3 regions of the Bradyrhizobium manausense genome follow, and region 2 is predicted to be linked to each of the others. Evidence: predicted binding sites of a transcription regulator. Region 2 holds the regulator's gene; each other region holds the start of a gene.
What was found. Region 2 encodes PhoB, which activates phosphate uptake and scavenging genes when phosphate is short. Its sites were predicted from a motif close to TGTCATNNANCTGTCAT; they were not measured.

Region 1 (4,095 bases), 620 kb from region 2:
CGCCGTTCGGCTACGCGATGTTCGTGAGCCCGCTGAAATATCTGTTCATGCTGGCGCCGCTCGCCATGGTGTTCGTGATCTCGGCCGGCATCAACCGCCTGGCACCCTCGACCGCCCAGATCCTGTTCTGGGTGTTCTCGGCGCTGATGGGCATTTCGCTGTCCTCGATCTTCCTGGTGTATACGCACACCTCGATCGTGCGGGTGTTCTTCATCACCGCGGCAACCTTCGGCGCGCTGAGCCTCTACGGCTACACCACCAAGCGTGACATGAGCGGCATGGGCTCGTTCCTGTTCATGGGCCTGATCGGCATCATCATCGCGAGCCTGGTGAACCTGTTCCTGGCCAGCTCGGTGCTGCAGTTCGTGGTGTCCGTGGTCGGCGTTCTCGTGTTCGCGGGCCTCACCGCCTGGGATACGCAGCGGCTGAAGAACGACTACATCTACGGCTACGCGTCAGCCGGCGGTGACATCGCCGAGCGTGCGGCGATTTCCGGTGCGCTGTCGCTGTACTTGAACTTCATCAACCTGTTCACGCTGCTGCTGCAGCTGCTCGGCCAGCGCGACTAAGCGCCAGGACGAGAGAACGGACACGAACCCCGGCCGCGAGGCCGGGGTTTTTGTTTGGGGCCGGGTGTTTCCCTAACCGCCGACATTGCGAGCGCAGCGACGCAATCCAGACTGCCTTCACAGATGCATTCCTGGATTGCTTCGTCGCAAGAGCTCCTCGCAATGACGGGGTGTGTGGAAGCCGCGTTGCCTCTTCCAGCCGTCCTGCGAAGCCTCTAATCTCGCCGCATGTCCGCACCCGAAATCAGGCCCACCACCGAGGCCGACCTTCCCGCCATCACCGCCATCTACCAGCAGGCCGTCCGCGAGGGCACGGCGACATTCGAGATCGATCCGCCCGATCTGGCCGAGATGACGCGCCGCTACCGCGCGCTGGTCGACGGCGGCTATCCCTATTTCGTCGCCACGCTCGACGGCCGCATCGCCGGCTACGCCTATGCCGGCGCCTACCGGCCGCGCCCAGCCTATCGCTTCACGGTCGAGAACTCGATCTATCTGGACCCAAGCTTCCATCGCCGCGGCATCGGCTCTCTGCTGCTGGAGAAGCTGATCACCGCATGCGAGGCGCGCGGGTTCCGCCAGATGATCGCGGTCATCGGCGATTCCGCCAATGCCGGCTCGATCGGCGTGCATACCCGGGGCGGCTTCAAGATGATCGGTACGCATCCGAATGTCGGCCTGAAATTTGGCCGCTGGCTGGATACGGTGATGATGCAGCGCGACCTCGGCGAGGGCGCGAAGACGGTGCCGGAGAAGTAGCTTCTTCGCCACATCACCGGCGTCGCAGGGTGAGCAAAGGCGCGCAGCGCCGTGCCCACGATCTCTCATTCATCTGCGAGCACGTGGGCACGCTTCGCTTTGCCCACCCTGCGGCACCGCGCGTGCCGCTACACCACCGCCAGCTTCCGATCGATCACCAGCAGCACGCGGTCGAGTTCATGGCCGCGGCGCAGGATCAGGCCGGTCGCCGATATCACGCTGTACATGCCCTGCTTGCGCGCGAGCCGCGGGTCTTTCTCGATGCGATAGATCGGCACTTCCGAGGCGCGGCGATAGACCGAGAACACCGCACGGTCCTTCAGGAAGTCGATGGCATAGTCGCGCCATTCACCATCGGCGACCATGCGGCCGTAGAGATTGAGAATTCGGTTCAGCTCGAGCCGGTTGAAGGTCACCCGGTTCGGTTGGGCATTCGCAGCGGCGGGGCGCGCCGCCGCGCGCTGCTCGCTCGGATCGGCATCCTCCGACGTCAAATTCATGGAGCGCCTCCTGTCGCATCAGCATGACCCACGTCCGCGAAGACCGTCCCCGGAGCCGCGGATCATGACAATGGCATGATTGCGCCAACTGTTCCCCACCGCAAGGGGCTCTGAAGGGCCTCTTGGGGATCGTGATTCAACTCGCCGACGGGTTGCGAATCATGACACACGCAACGGTGGAGCTTCACAGCGGCAAACCGTCACGGGATCGTTAGCAGGAATCACAGGATCGCCGCTTTTCCGCCCATCGCCTGCCGCCCTGCACTGCGAAAAGGCTTATGTGCGTTGACCCGGTCCTTTCGGTTCCGGATTCCTCAGCCCCCAGCCCCCCGGGGTCGGACAGGATCGGGTCTGTACGCGCTACAAGGAGGGCCAACGCGAGTTGGTCCTTTTTTGTTTATGGCGGGACGTTTTCGACTCGCTGTCATTCCGGGGCGCGCGAAGCGCGAGCCCGGAATCCATCAATCCAATTTTTCACATTGAGAAATGGATTCCGGGCTCGCGCCAGGAGGCGCGCCGGAATGACGAGCAATCAATTGCCGAGACGATCCAAGCGCGCTTCAGTGCAGCGACGTGTATGCCGCGCCCAGCATCGGGCCGGGCTTGTCGCGGCTGCCGTCCTGGACATAGACCACCGCACCGTCGACGCCATCGCGTGACGTCAGATTCTCGAGCGGCACGGTCCAGCTTTCGGGATGTCCGTTCCAGTCGCCGACCTTAAGCAGATTGCGCACGACATTGTGGTAGGTGATCTGCTGTCCGCGGTTCTCGCCGCGGCCGATCTCGATCGGCACCGATTTCGCGATCGAGCAGATCCAGACCTCGCCATGCGAGACCGTCGGCTCCTTGCTCGCAGCGACCGACACGTTGATCTGCTTGCCCGCCAGCGACATCGTCACCGGCACGCTCATCACGCCGGTGCCAAGGTCGGTCTTGCCGATGGCGCTTTCAATGCCAGCGCGGTCGCTGCCGATGACATGCGCGGCGCCATTGACCACGACCTGCGGCGTATAGACCTCGCGATCACCGCGCATGCGTGAATAGGCGCGCTGCCGCGCCGAGAAACGTGAATCCGCCAGCGTGTCCTTCCAGCCAAGATAATCCCAATAATCGATCGGCATGCTCAGCGCGATGATCGAGGGATCCTTGGCGAGGTCGCCGATGACCTTGTCGGCGGGCGGGCAGGAGGAGCAGCCCTGGGACGTGAAGAGTTCGACCACGGCGCGGGGATCGGCCTCGGCCGGACGGATGACGGCGACGATCGCGCAGATGCCGAGTGCTCCCGACCAGAATGCACCGGACCAGCGCGAAGCGAAATTAGAAGCGATCATTCCAGTCATGTCGAACGTCACACATGGTAGCTCGTGAGGGGGATCTTATCGCCTGATGGTCACCGTAGTCTTACGGGGCGCAGCACCTTCGACCGCCGAAGCGACTTTTTTGCCCGGCGGGTCCACCCGAAGCATGGCCGCAAACGTACGAAGGCGGCCTTTTGATAGGCCGCCTTCGTTTAACCTTCTACTCACGTCGCGGTGAGCCACCGTTCACAAATTCGCGCTTAGGCCGCGAGCTTGCGCAGCACATAGTGCAGAATGCCGCCGTTCCGGTAGTAATCGAGCTCGTCCAGCGTATCGATGCGGCAAAGCAGCGAAACGCGCTGCAGCGAGCCGTCGCCGGACACGATCTCCGCGGTCAGCTTCTGGCGCGGCTTCAGGTCGCCGACGAGGCCACGCAACGTGACCTTCTCGTCGCCCTTCAGGCCGAGCGACGACCACGAAGTGCCGTCCTCGAAGGTGAGCGGGAGCACGCCCATACCGACCAGGTTCGAGCGATGAATGCGCTCGAAGCTCTGGCAGATCACTGCGCGAACGCCGAGCAGGCGCGTGCCCTTTGCAGCCCAGTCGCGCGAGGAGCCATTGCCGTATTCGGCGCCGGCGAACACGACCAGCGGCACCTGCTCCTGCTGGTACTTCATCGCGGCGTCGTAGATCGACATCTGCTCGCCGTCAGGCCAGTGCTTGGTCAGGCCGCCCTCGGGGATGTTTCCATCCGCGCCCTTCAGCATGAAGTTCTTGATGCGGATGTTGGCGAAGGTGCCGCGCATCATCACTTCGTGGTTGCCGCGACGCGTGCCGTACTGGTTGAAGTCGGCGGGGCGCACCTGGTGCTCGCTGAGATATTGGCCCGCGGGCGAGGTGAGCTTGATCGAACCGGCCGGCGAAATGTGGTCGGTGGTGATCTTGTCGCCGAACATGGCGAGGATGCGC
Region 2 (4,095 bases):
CGATCAAAAGCCCCTCGCCGCGAATCTCGCTGACGATATCGGGGTGACGGTCGATCACGGAGGCGAGCTTCTGCTTGAGCAGCAGCGACATCTTCTGCACGTGGTCGAAGAAGCCGGGCTTGAGCATGACATCGAGCACGGCATTCGCAGCCGCGATCGCCAGCGGATTGCCGCCGAAGGTCGAGCCGTGCGAGCCGGGTCCCATGCCGGAGGCGGCCTCAGCGGTCGCCAGCACCGCGCCGATCGGGAAGCCGCCGCCGAGCGCCTTGGCCAGCGACATCACATCGGGCGTCACGCCGGTGCGGCGGTGCGCGAACAGATCGCCGGTGCGGCCCATGCCGGTCTGCACCTCGTCAAACGCAAGCAGCAGGCCTTTCTCGTCGCAAAGCTGACGCAGCGCCTTGAGGAAAGTCGGCGTCGCCGAGCGCACGCCGCCCTCGCCCTGGATCGGCTCGATCAGGATGCCGGCAGTGTGCGGACCGATCGCCTTCTTCACGGCCTCGATGTCGCCGTGCGGGACCTGATCGAAACCCTCCATCGGCGGACCAAACCCTTCGAGATATTTTGCCGAGCCCGTCGCGGCCAGCGTCGCCAGCGTGCGGCCGTGGAAGGCGCCCTCGAAGGTGATGATGCGATAGCGCTCGGGATGGCCCTTGGAGAAGTGATAATGGCGGACCAGCTTGATCACGCCCTCCAGCGCTTCAGCGCCGGAATTGCAGAAGAACACGAAGTCCGCAAAGCTCTCGTTGCACAGGCGCTGGGCGAGCTTCTCGCCGTCCGGGCTCTGGAACAGGTTCGACATGTGCCAGAGCCTGGTCGCCTGCTCCTGCAACGCCTTGACCAGCGCCGGATGGGCATGGCCGAGCGCATTCACCGCCACGCCCGAGGTGAAATCGAGATAGCGATCGCCGTTGGTTGCGATCAACCAGACGCCTTCACCGCGCTCAAAACCGATGTCGGCCCTGGCGAAAACGGGGAGCAAATGCGGCGCTGCGCTGTTGGTCATGACGATCACTTGATTGTTGCGGACGGACGACGCGTGCATTGCGCAACGCACCATTGACCGGCCCGGAAAACGAAACGTGCCGCCTTTTAAGGGCGGCACGCATGACCATCTTAGGCCTGGTGAAACGGGTGTCAATGCCGCCCGGAAAGCCTGGCGAAACGCTGAATCCGTAGTCTTGCGGTGACGAATTTGCGGGATTTCCACCACGGAACATGTGGAAGCGAGTCGGCGGACTCTTGCGCGCGAGTCACGCCATATTGTAGCGTTTGGCTTGTCAGATACGACATCTCGTGCAGCGGTTCTGATCCCAAGAGTCCTCTTTGTACCGGCGTAAACGTTCGGGCGTCTCATCGCGCCCGGCGAGCCTTAAGGGATTCTGGCGGCACGGGTTTTTCGAAGCTTAGGCATTCGCCGTGCGGCCCCAGGATGGCGGGCGCGCGGCGAAGGAAAGGGTGCAATGACGGTTTTGACCTGGTCCGACGATCGCGTCGAACAGCTTAAAAAGCTCTGGGAGGCCGGACTTTCGGCCAGCCAGATCGCCGCTGAGCTTGGGAATGTCACCCGTAACGCCGTGATCGGCAAGGTTCACAGGCTCGGCCTGTCCGGCCGCGCCAAGAGCCCGTCTTCGGCAGCTCCGCGGCCGCGCAAGGCGCGTCCCGCGCAGCACATGATGCGGGTGAGCCGCCCGATCTCACGCGGCAACACCGCGCTGGCGCAGGCCTTCGAGGTCGAGGTCGAGGCCGAACCGGTCACCTACGACAACGTGGTGCCGATGAGCCAGCGGCTATCGCTGCTCGAGCTGAACGAGGCGACCTGCCACTGGCCGGTCGGCGATCCCTCGAGCCCGGATTTCTTCTTCTGCGGCGGCAAGGCACTCTCCGGCCTGCCCTATTGCGCCCAGCACTCGCGCGTGGCGTATCAGCCGGCCGCCGATCGCCGTCGTGCGGCGCCGAAGCCGGGCACGCGCTGAGCACAGCCTTGGACGACGTCGTTCCGGCACAGGCCGGGCCGATCGAGACATAAAAAAGCGCGCCACCGGGCGCGCTTTTTTGTTTGGCTAGCGTGCAGCTAGCTCGATGCCTGCTCCGCCTTCGCAAAGCGGTCATCGAGCGCGTAGCCGGCGCCGCGGACGGTGCGGATCGGGTCCTGCTCGCGGCCGAGATTGAGCAGCTTGCGCAAACGGCCGATATGCACGTCGACGGTGCGCTCGTCGATATAGATGTCGCGGCCCCAGACGCTATCGAGCAACTGCTCGCGCGAGAACACCCGGCCGGGATGCTCCAGGAAGAACTCGAGCAGGCGATACTCGGTCGGGCCGAGATCGATCGGCCGTCCGGAGCGCGCCACGCGCCGCTTCTCGCGGTCGAGCTCGATGTCGCCGAAGGCCAGGACGGTTGCCAGCCGCTCGGGGCTGGCGCGCCGCAGCAGGCCCTTCACGCGCGCGAGCAGCTCGGGCACCGAGAACGGCTTGACGATATAATCGTCGGCGCCGGTCGCGAGGCCCCGCACCCGCTCGCTCTCCTCGCCGCGCGCGGTGAGCATGATGATCGGCAGCTGCTTGGTGTCGGACCGCGTCCGCAGCCGGCGGCACAGCTCGATGCCCGACAGTCCCGGCAACATCCAGTCGAGCACGATCAGATCGGGGATGTGCTCCTTGAGGCGGGTGTCGGCGTCGTCACCGCGCATCACCGTCTCGACGTCATAACCGTCGCCTTCGAGGTTGTAGCGAAGAAGCTCGGTCAGAGCCTCCTCGTCCTCAACCACCATAATGCGTGCGCCCATAGGGTCGTCGCTCCTTGAGGATTCAGGTATTGGGGACCGTCGTGGCGAAGGTCGTCATGTCGCCCTTCGGCCGCTTGTCGGTGATGGCCTGGCCTTCGATCATGTAGAACACGGTCTCGGCAATGTTGGTGGCATGGTCGCCGATCCGCTCGATGTTCTTGGCGCAGAACATCAGATGGATGCAGAACGAGATGTTGCGCGGATCCTCCATCATGTAGGTGAGGAGCTCGCGGAACAGCGAGGTGCAGATGGCATCGACTTCCTCGTCGCCCTTCCACACCGCCATCGCCGCCGGCAGATCATGCGCGGCATAGGCGTCCAGCACCGACTTAACCTGCTGCTGAACGAGATCGGTCATGTGCTCGAGGCCACGGAACAGCTTGAGCGGATGGAAATCCGTCTCCAGCGCGGCGACGCGCTTGCCCATGTTCTTGGCGAGGTCGCCGATCCGCTCGAGATCGGTGGCGACGCGCATGGCGCCGACGATCTCGCGCAGATCCACCGCCATCGGCTGGCGGCGCGCGATGGTGAGCACGGCGCGCTCCTCGATCTTCTTCTGGAGCGCGTCGAGCTCCGCATCGATGGTGACCACGCGCTGGCCGAGCGCGACGTCGCGGCGGATCAGCGCATCGACGGAATCGACGATCATGCGCTCGGCGATGCCGCCCATCTCGGCCACCAGGCGCGTGAGCTCCTGGAGGTCGGTGTCGAAAGCTTTTGCGGTATGTTCAGAACCCATGTTCCGTCTCCTCAGCCGAACCGGCCGGTGATGTAATCCTGCGTGCGCCGGTCGGTCGGCGACGTGAAGATCTTGCTGGTGTCGTCGAACTCGATCAGCTCGCCGAGATACATGAAGGCGGTCTTGTCGGAGACGCGGGCCGCCTGCTGCATGTTATGGGTGACGATCGCGATCGTGTAGTTCTCGGACAGTTCCTGGATCAGCTCCTCGACCTTGGCGGTCGAGATCGGATCGAGCGCCGAGCAGGGCTCGTCGAACAGGATCACCTCGGGCCGCACCGCGACGGTGCGGGCGATGCAGAGACGCTGCTGCTGGCCGCCGGAGAGCGACAGGCCGGAGGCGTTGAGCTTGTCCTTGACCTCGTTCCAGAGCGCGCCGCCGCGCAGCGCCTTCTCGACGCGGTCGTCCATCTCGGACTTCGAGATCTTCTCATAGAGACGGATGCCGAAGGCGATGTTCTCGTAGATCGTCATCGGGAACGGCGTCGGCTTCTGGAACACCATGCCGACGCGGGCGCGCAGCAGGTTGAGGTCCAGCTTGGGGTCGAGGATATTGGTCTGGTCGAGCA
Region 3 (4,095 bases), on a different contig from region 2:
ATCAGGACGCCTTCTTGCGCAGATTGTCGACGAACTTAATCAGCTCGATGGTCTTGTTGTAATCGTCATTTGCGATCGGCTCCCACGGCTTGTTCTTGCCGTCGGAAAGCTTCTTGAACGCCTCGGGATCCTTCTGCGCGGCATCCAGGAAGGCCTTCTTGATCGCGGCCTTCATGTCCTCGGGCAGATCGCTCAGGTAGGCGTAGGGCGAGTTGATGATGAGGTCGGACTTCCCGATGATGCGGAAGTCCTCCTTCTTCATCGGCGTGCCGTCGGCCGACTTCACCATGCCCTTGTTGAGCATGCGGGTCAGGTTGGAATCGTCGTCGGCGTTCCACCAGTTGGCGGCGACGTCGACGGTGCCCTGGGCCAGCGCCAGAACGGCGTTCTCGTGGCTGCCGGTGAAGACCACCTTGGAGAAATAGGCATCGGGATCGATGCTCATCGCGTTCAGCTTGAAGCGGGGCATGTTGTTGCCGGACGTGGAGTTCGGATCGACAAGCCCGAGATTCTTGCCCTTGAGGTCCTCGATCTTCTGGTACGGCGATTTCGCCAGCACGTAGAAGACGGAGTAGTAGCCCTTCGAGCCGTCGGAATTGACGTCGATCACGAAGGCATCGGTCTTGACGCCGGTGAGACGGGCGCGCGCAAAGGAAGCCGGACCGTAATAGCCGATCTGGATGTTGCCGGCGCGCTGGCCCTCGATGAGGGCAGCGTAGTCATTGGCGACACGCAGCGTTACCTTGATGCCGAGCTCCTTCGACAGATAGTTGATGAAAGGACCGTAGCGCTCGGTCACGCCCGAGCCGTTCTCGGCCGGGATCGCGGCGAAGGTGATCTCCGGATATTTCGTCTTCCAGTCTTCGGCGGAAGCGGATCCGGCAAGGGTCAGCGCGGCTGCGCCGGCAAGAACGAGTCTGCGAGTGATCATGATGTCCTCTTCATCTGATAGGATCGGTTGACGCAAGAAACTGGAAATGACGGATGCGCGGCGGCTCAAGCCGCCGCGGCCGTTCCGAGTGCCGGGACGCCCTCCGGCAACGGCGCAGATGTGCCGCCCATGACGTCGGCGGCCTCGAGATCGTAGAGCTCACGCGCGACGAGATCGGTCAGCGCGGACGGCGCGCCGTCGAACACTACGCGGCCCTGGGCCATGCCGATGAGGCGGTCGCAATAGCTGCGCGCCAGATCGAGCGAATGCAGATTGCAGATCACCGTGATGCCGAAATGCTTGTTGATGCGCAGAAGCGCATCCATGACGATCTTGGTATTGCGCGGATCGAGCGAGGCAATCGGCTCGTCGGCGAGGATGATATCGGGCTGCTGCACCAGGGCGCGGGCAATCGCCACGCGCTGCTGCTGGCCGCCGGAGAGCTGGTCGGCGCGCTGGGCGGCGAGCGGGGCGATGTCGAACTGTTCCAGCGCGGACATCGCCAGCGCCTTGTCCTGCTCGGGCCAGATCTGCGAGAGCGAGCGCCAGGCCGGCATGGTGGCAAGACGCCCCATCAGCACGTTGGTCAGGACATCGAGGCGGCCAACCAGATTGAATTGCTGGAAGATCATCGCCGAGCGCGCCCGCCACTGCCGCAGCTCCTTGCCGCGCAGCGCGGTGACGTCGAGGCCGTCGAACAGGATACGACCCTGCGTCGGCGTCACCAGACGATTGATGGTTCGCAGCAAGGTCGACTTGCCGGCGCCGGAGCGCCCGATCACACCGACGAATCCGCCGGGGGAGATTTGAAACGACGCGTCGTCCACCGCGGCTTTTGCGCCGAAGCGGCACGTCAGACCTTCCACCACCAGCATGCAGGGCTCCAGAGTAGCTGGGGCCCACCGCTATCCCTGACGGTTGACACTTGTGTGACATGCGCAATGCAGTGCGGCGATCCAACCCACCTCATCCCCTGTCATGTCGTCGTCATGATGATGTCATCAAGCCACTCGAAGACGAGCGCCCGCCCTCGAACTCCGGATGCAACATGGCCAAGGTGCTATCGGTCGAGCCGACCATCGATGCTTCGGCGAAGCTGCACGAAACCAGGCTCGGCGCCTACACCGAGGTCGGCGCGCGCACCATCCTGCACGAGGTCGCGATGGGCGATTACTCCTACGTCGTCAACGACGCGCAGATCACCTACACCACCATCGGAAAGTTCTGCTCGATCGCGGCGATGACGCGGATCAATCCCGGCAATCATCCGATGCATCGCGCGACCCAGGCGCATTTCACCTACCGCTCCAGCGCCTACTTTCCGGACGAGAGCGACGATACAGACTTCTTCGACTGGCGGCGCCAGCATCACGTCCATATCGGCCATGACGTCTGGATCGGCCATGGCGCGGTCGTGCTGCCGGGCCGCAACGTCGGCACTGGCGCGGTGATCGCGGCCGGCGCCATTGTCACCAAGGACGTGCCGGCCTACACGATCGTTGCCGGCAATCCGGCGCGGATCGTGCGGCGGCGGTTCTCGGAAGAGGTTGCCGGACGGCTTGCAAAGCTGGCATGGTGGGACTGGAATCACGACAAATTGCGTGAGGCGCTGCCTGATTTCCGCAAGCTCACAATTGAAGATTTCCTGTCGGCATACGAAGCAAAGGCAAATTCCTCTTCCAGCAAACGAAGCGCGGTCGCGTGACAGACATTTTCATCGAGGGAGGCCGGGCCCTGGTCGGCTCCGAGCTCACCGAAACTTCACTCGCAATCTCTGGAACGGACATCGCGCAGATCGACGCGTCTCGCGGCCGCGCGCGGTTGGCGATCGATGCGCGCGATTTGCTGGTGCTGCCCGGCATCGTTGATCTGCACGGCGATGCCTTCGAGCGGCAGATGATGCCGCGGGCCGGCGTCGATTTCCCGATCGACATTGCGCTCGCCGACACCGACCGGCAGGTCGTCAGCAACGGCATCACCACGGTGTTCCACGCCACCACATGGTCGTGGGAGCCGGGCCTGCGCAGTGGCGACAATGCAAGACGCCTGCTTGAGGCAATCGAACGGCAGCGTCCGCACTTCGCCGCCGACACCCGCTTTCATTTGCGGCACGAGACCCACAATCTCGATGCCGAGGACGAGATCAGCGAGTGGCTCGCCGAGGGCCGTGTCGATTTGTTCGCCTTCAATGACCACATGGACGGGGTCGTTGCCGACATCTCCAATCCTCGCAAGCGCAACCGCATGGTGGAGCGCACCGGCCTGTCGAGCGAGGATTTCGACAAGCTCGTCGCGCATATCGTCTCGCGCGCCGCCGATGTTCCGGCCTCCATCATCCGGCTCGCGGCCGCGGCCCGTGCGGCCGGGGTGCGGATGCTCTCGCATGACGACGCGACGCCGGCGATGCGCCAAAACTTTCGCGCCATGGGCGTGACGCTCGCCGAATTTCCGATCAACGAGGAGACGGCGCGCGAGGCCGCGGCTGCCGGCGACGCCATCGTCTTCGGTGCGCCGAACGTCGTGCGCGGCGGCAGCCACACCGGCTGGACCAAGGCGTCGGACATGATCGCGAAGGGGCTCTGCTCGGTACTGGCCTCGGACTATTACTATCCGGCGCCGCTGCTCGCTGCGTTCCGCCTCGTCGCGGACGGCGTGCTGCCGTTGACCGAGGCCTGGAAGCTGATCTCGGCGGCGCCGGCCCAGGCCATCGGCCTGACCGATCGCGGCACGCTCGCCGCAGGCCATCGCGCCGACATCCTGCTGGTCGACGACAGCATGCCATTGCGTCCGCGGCTGGTCGCGGTGATCGCGGCCGGCAAGCTCGTGCATCTCACCGATGCGCCCCGATTGCTCGGCGCGACGGCAACACCGCGCGAGACTGTCGTCGCGGCATAAATTGGCTATGCTCAGGCAATGACAGGTTTTCCCCGCTACGCGATCTATTTTGCCGCCGGCGCCGACAATGCGCTATCCCGCTTCGGTGCCGAGTTGCTGGGCTATGATGCCTATCGCGGCGACGAGATTTCGTTTCCGCAGGACGCATTGCAAGTCGCCCCGGACTGGCGCGACATCACTGCCGATCCCCGCAAATACGGCTTTCACGGCACACTGAAGGCGCCGATGGGGCTCGCGTCCGGCAAGACCGAGGCCGAGCTGATGGGCGC

Region 1: a site for PhoB is predicted at 1,893-1,909, ahead of JQ631_RS20040 (DUF2794 domain-containing protein). Genes of this name have one in related genera too.
Region 3: a site for PhoB is predicted at 1,906-1,922, ahead of phnC (phosphonate ABC transporter ATP-binding protein). Genes of this name have one in related genera too.

Annotation. Positions count from the first base shown of each region.
Region 1 is NZ_JAFCJI010000001.1:4,187,143-4,191,237, reverse strand. It holds gene JQ631_RS20050 (Bax inhibitor-1/YccA family protein) at 1-569, shown strand, start outside; gene JQ631_RS20045 (GNAT family N-acetyltransferase) at 798-1,328, shown strand; gene JQ631_RS20040 (DUF2794 domain-containing protein) at 1,457-1,828, opposite strand; gene JQ631_RS20035 (DUF1223 domain-containing protein) at 2,389-3,168, opposite strand; gene acnA (aconitate hydratase AcnA) at 3,387-4,095, opposite strand, start outside.
Region 2 is NZ_JAFCJI010000001.1:3,563,770-3,567,864, forward strand. It holds gene JQ631_RS17065 (aspartate aminotransferase family protein) at 1-1,006, opposite strand, end outside; gene JQ631_RS17070 (GcrA family cell cycle regulator) at 1,464-1,976, shown strand; gene phoB (phosphate regulon transcriptional regulator PhoB) at 2,075-2,788, opposite strand; gene phoU (phosphate signaling complex protein PhoU) at 2,811-3,527, opposite strand; gene pstB (phosphate ABC transporter ATP-binding protein PstB) at 3,539-4,095, opposite strand, start outside.
Region 3 is NZ_JAFCJI010000002.1:1,236,818-1,240,912, forward strand. It holds gene phnD (phosphonate ABC transporter substrate-binding protein) at 2-931, opposite strand; gene phnC (phosphonate ABC transporter ATP-binding protein) at 997-1,806, opposite strand; gene JQ631_RS26185 (transferase hexapeptide repeat family protein) at 1,980-2,636, shown strand; gene JQ631_RS26190 (alpha-D-ribose 1-methylphosphonate 5-triphosphate diphosphatase) at 2,633-3,826, shown strand; gene JQ631_RS26195 (DUF1045 domain-containing protein) at 3,845-4,095, shown strand, end outside.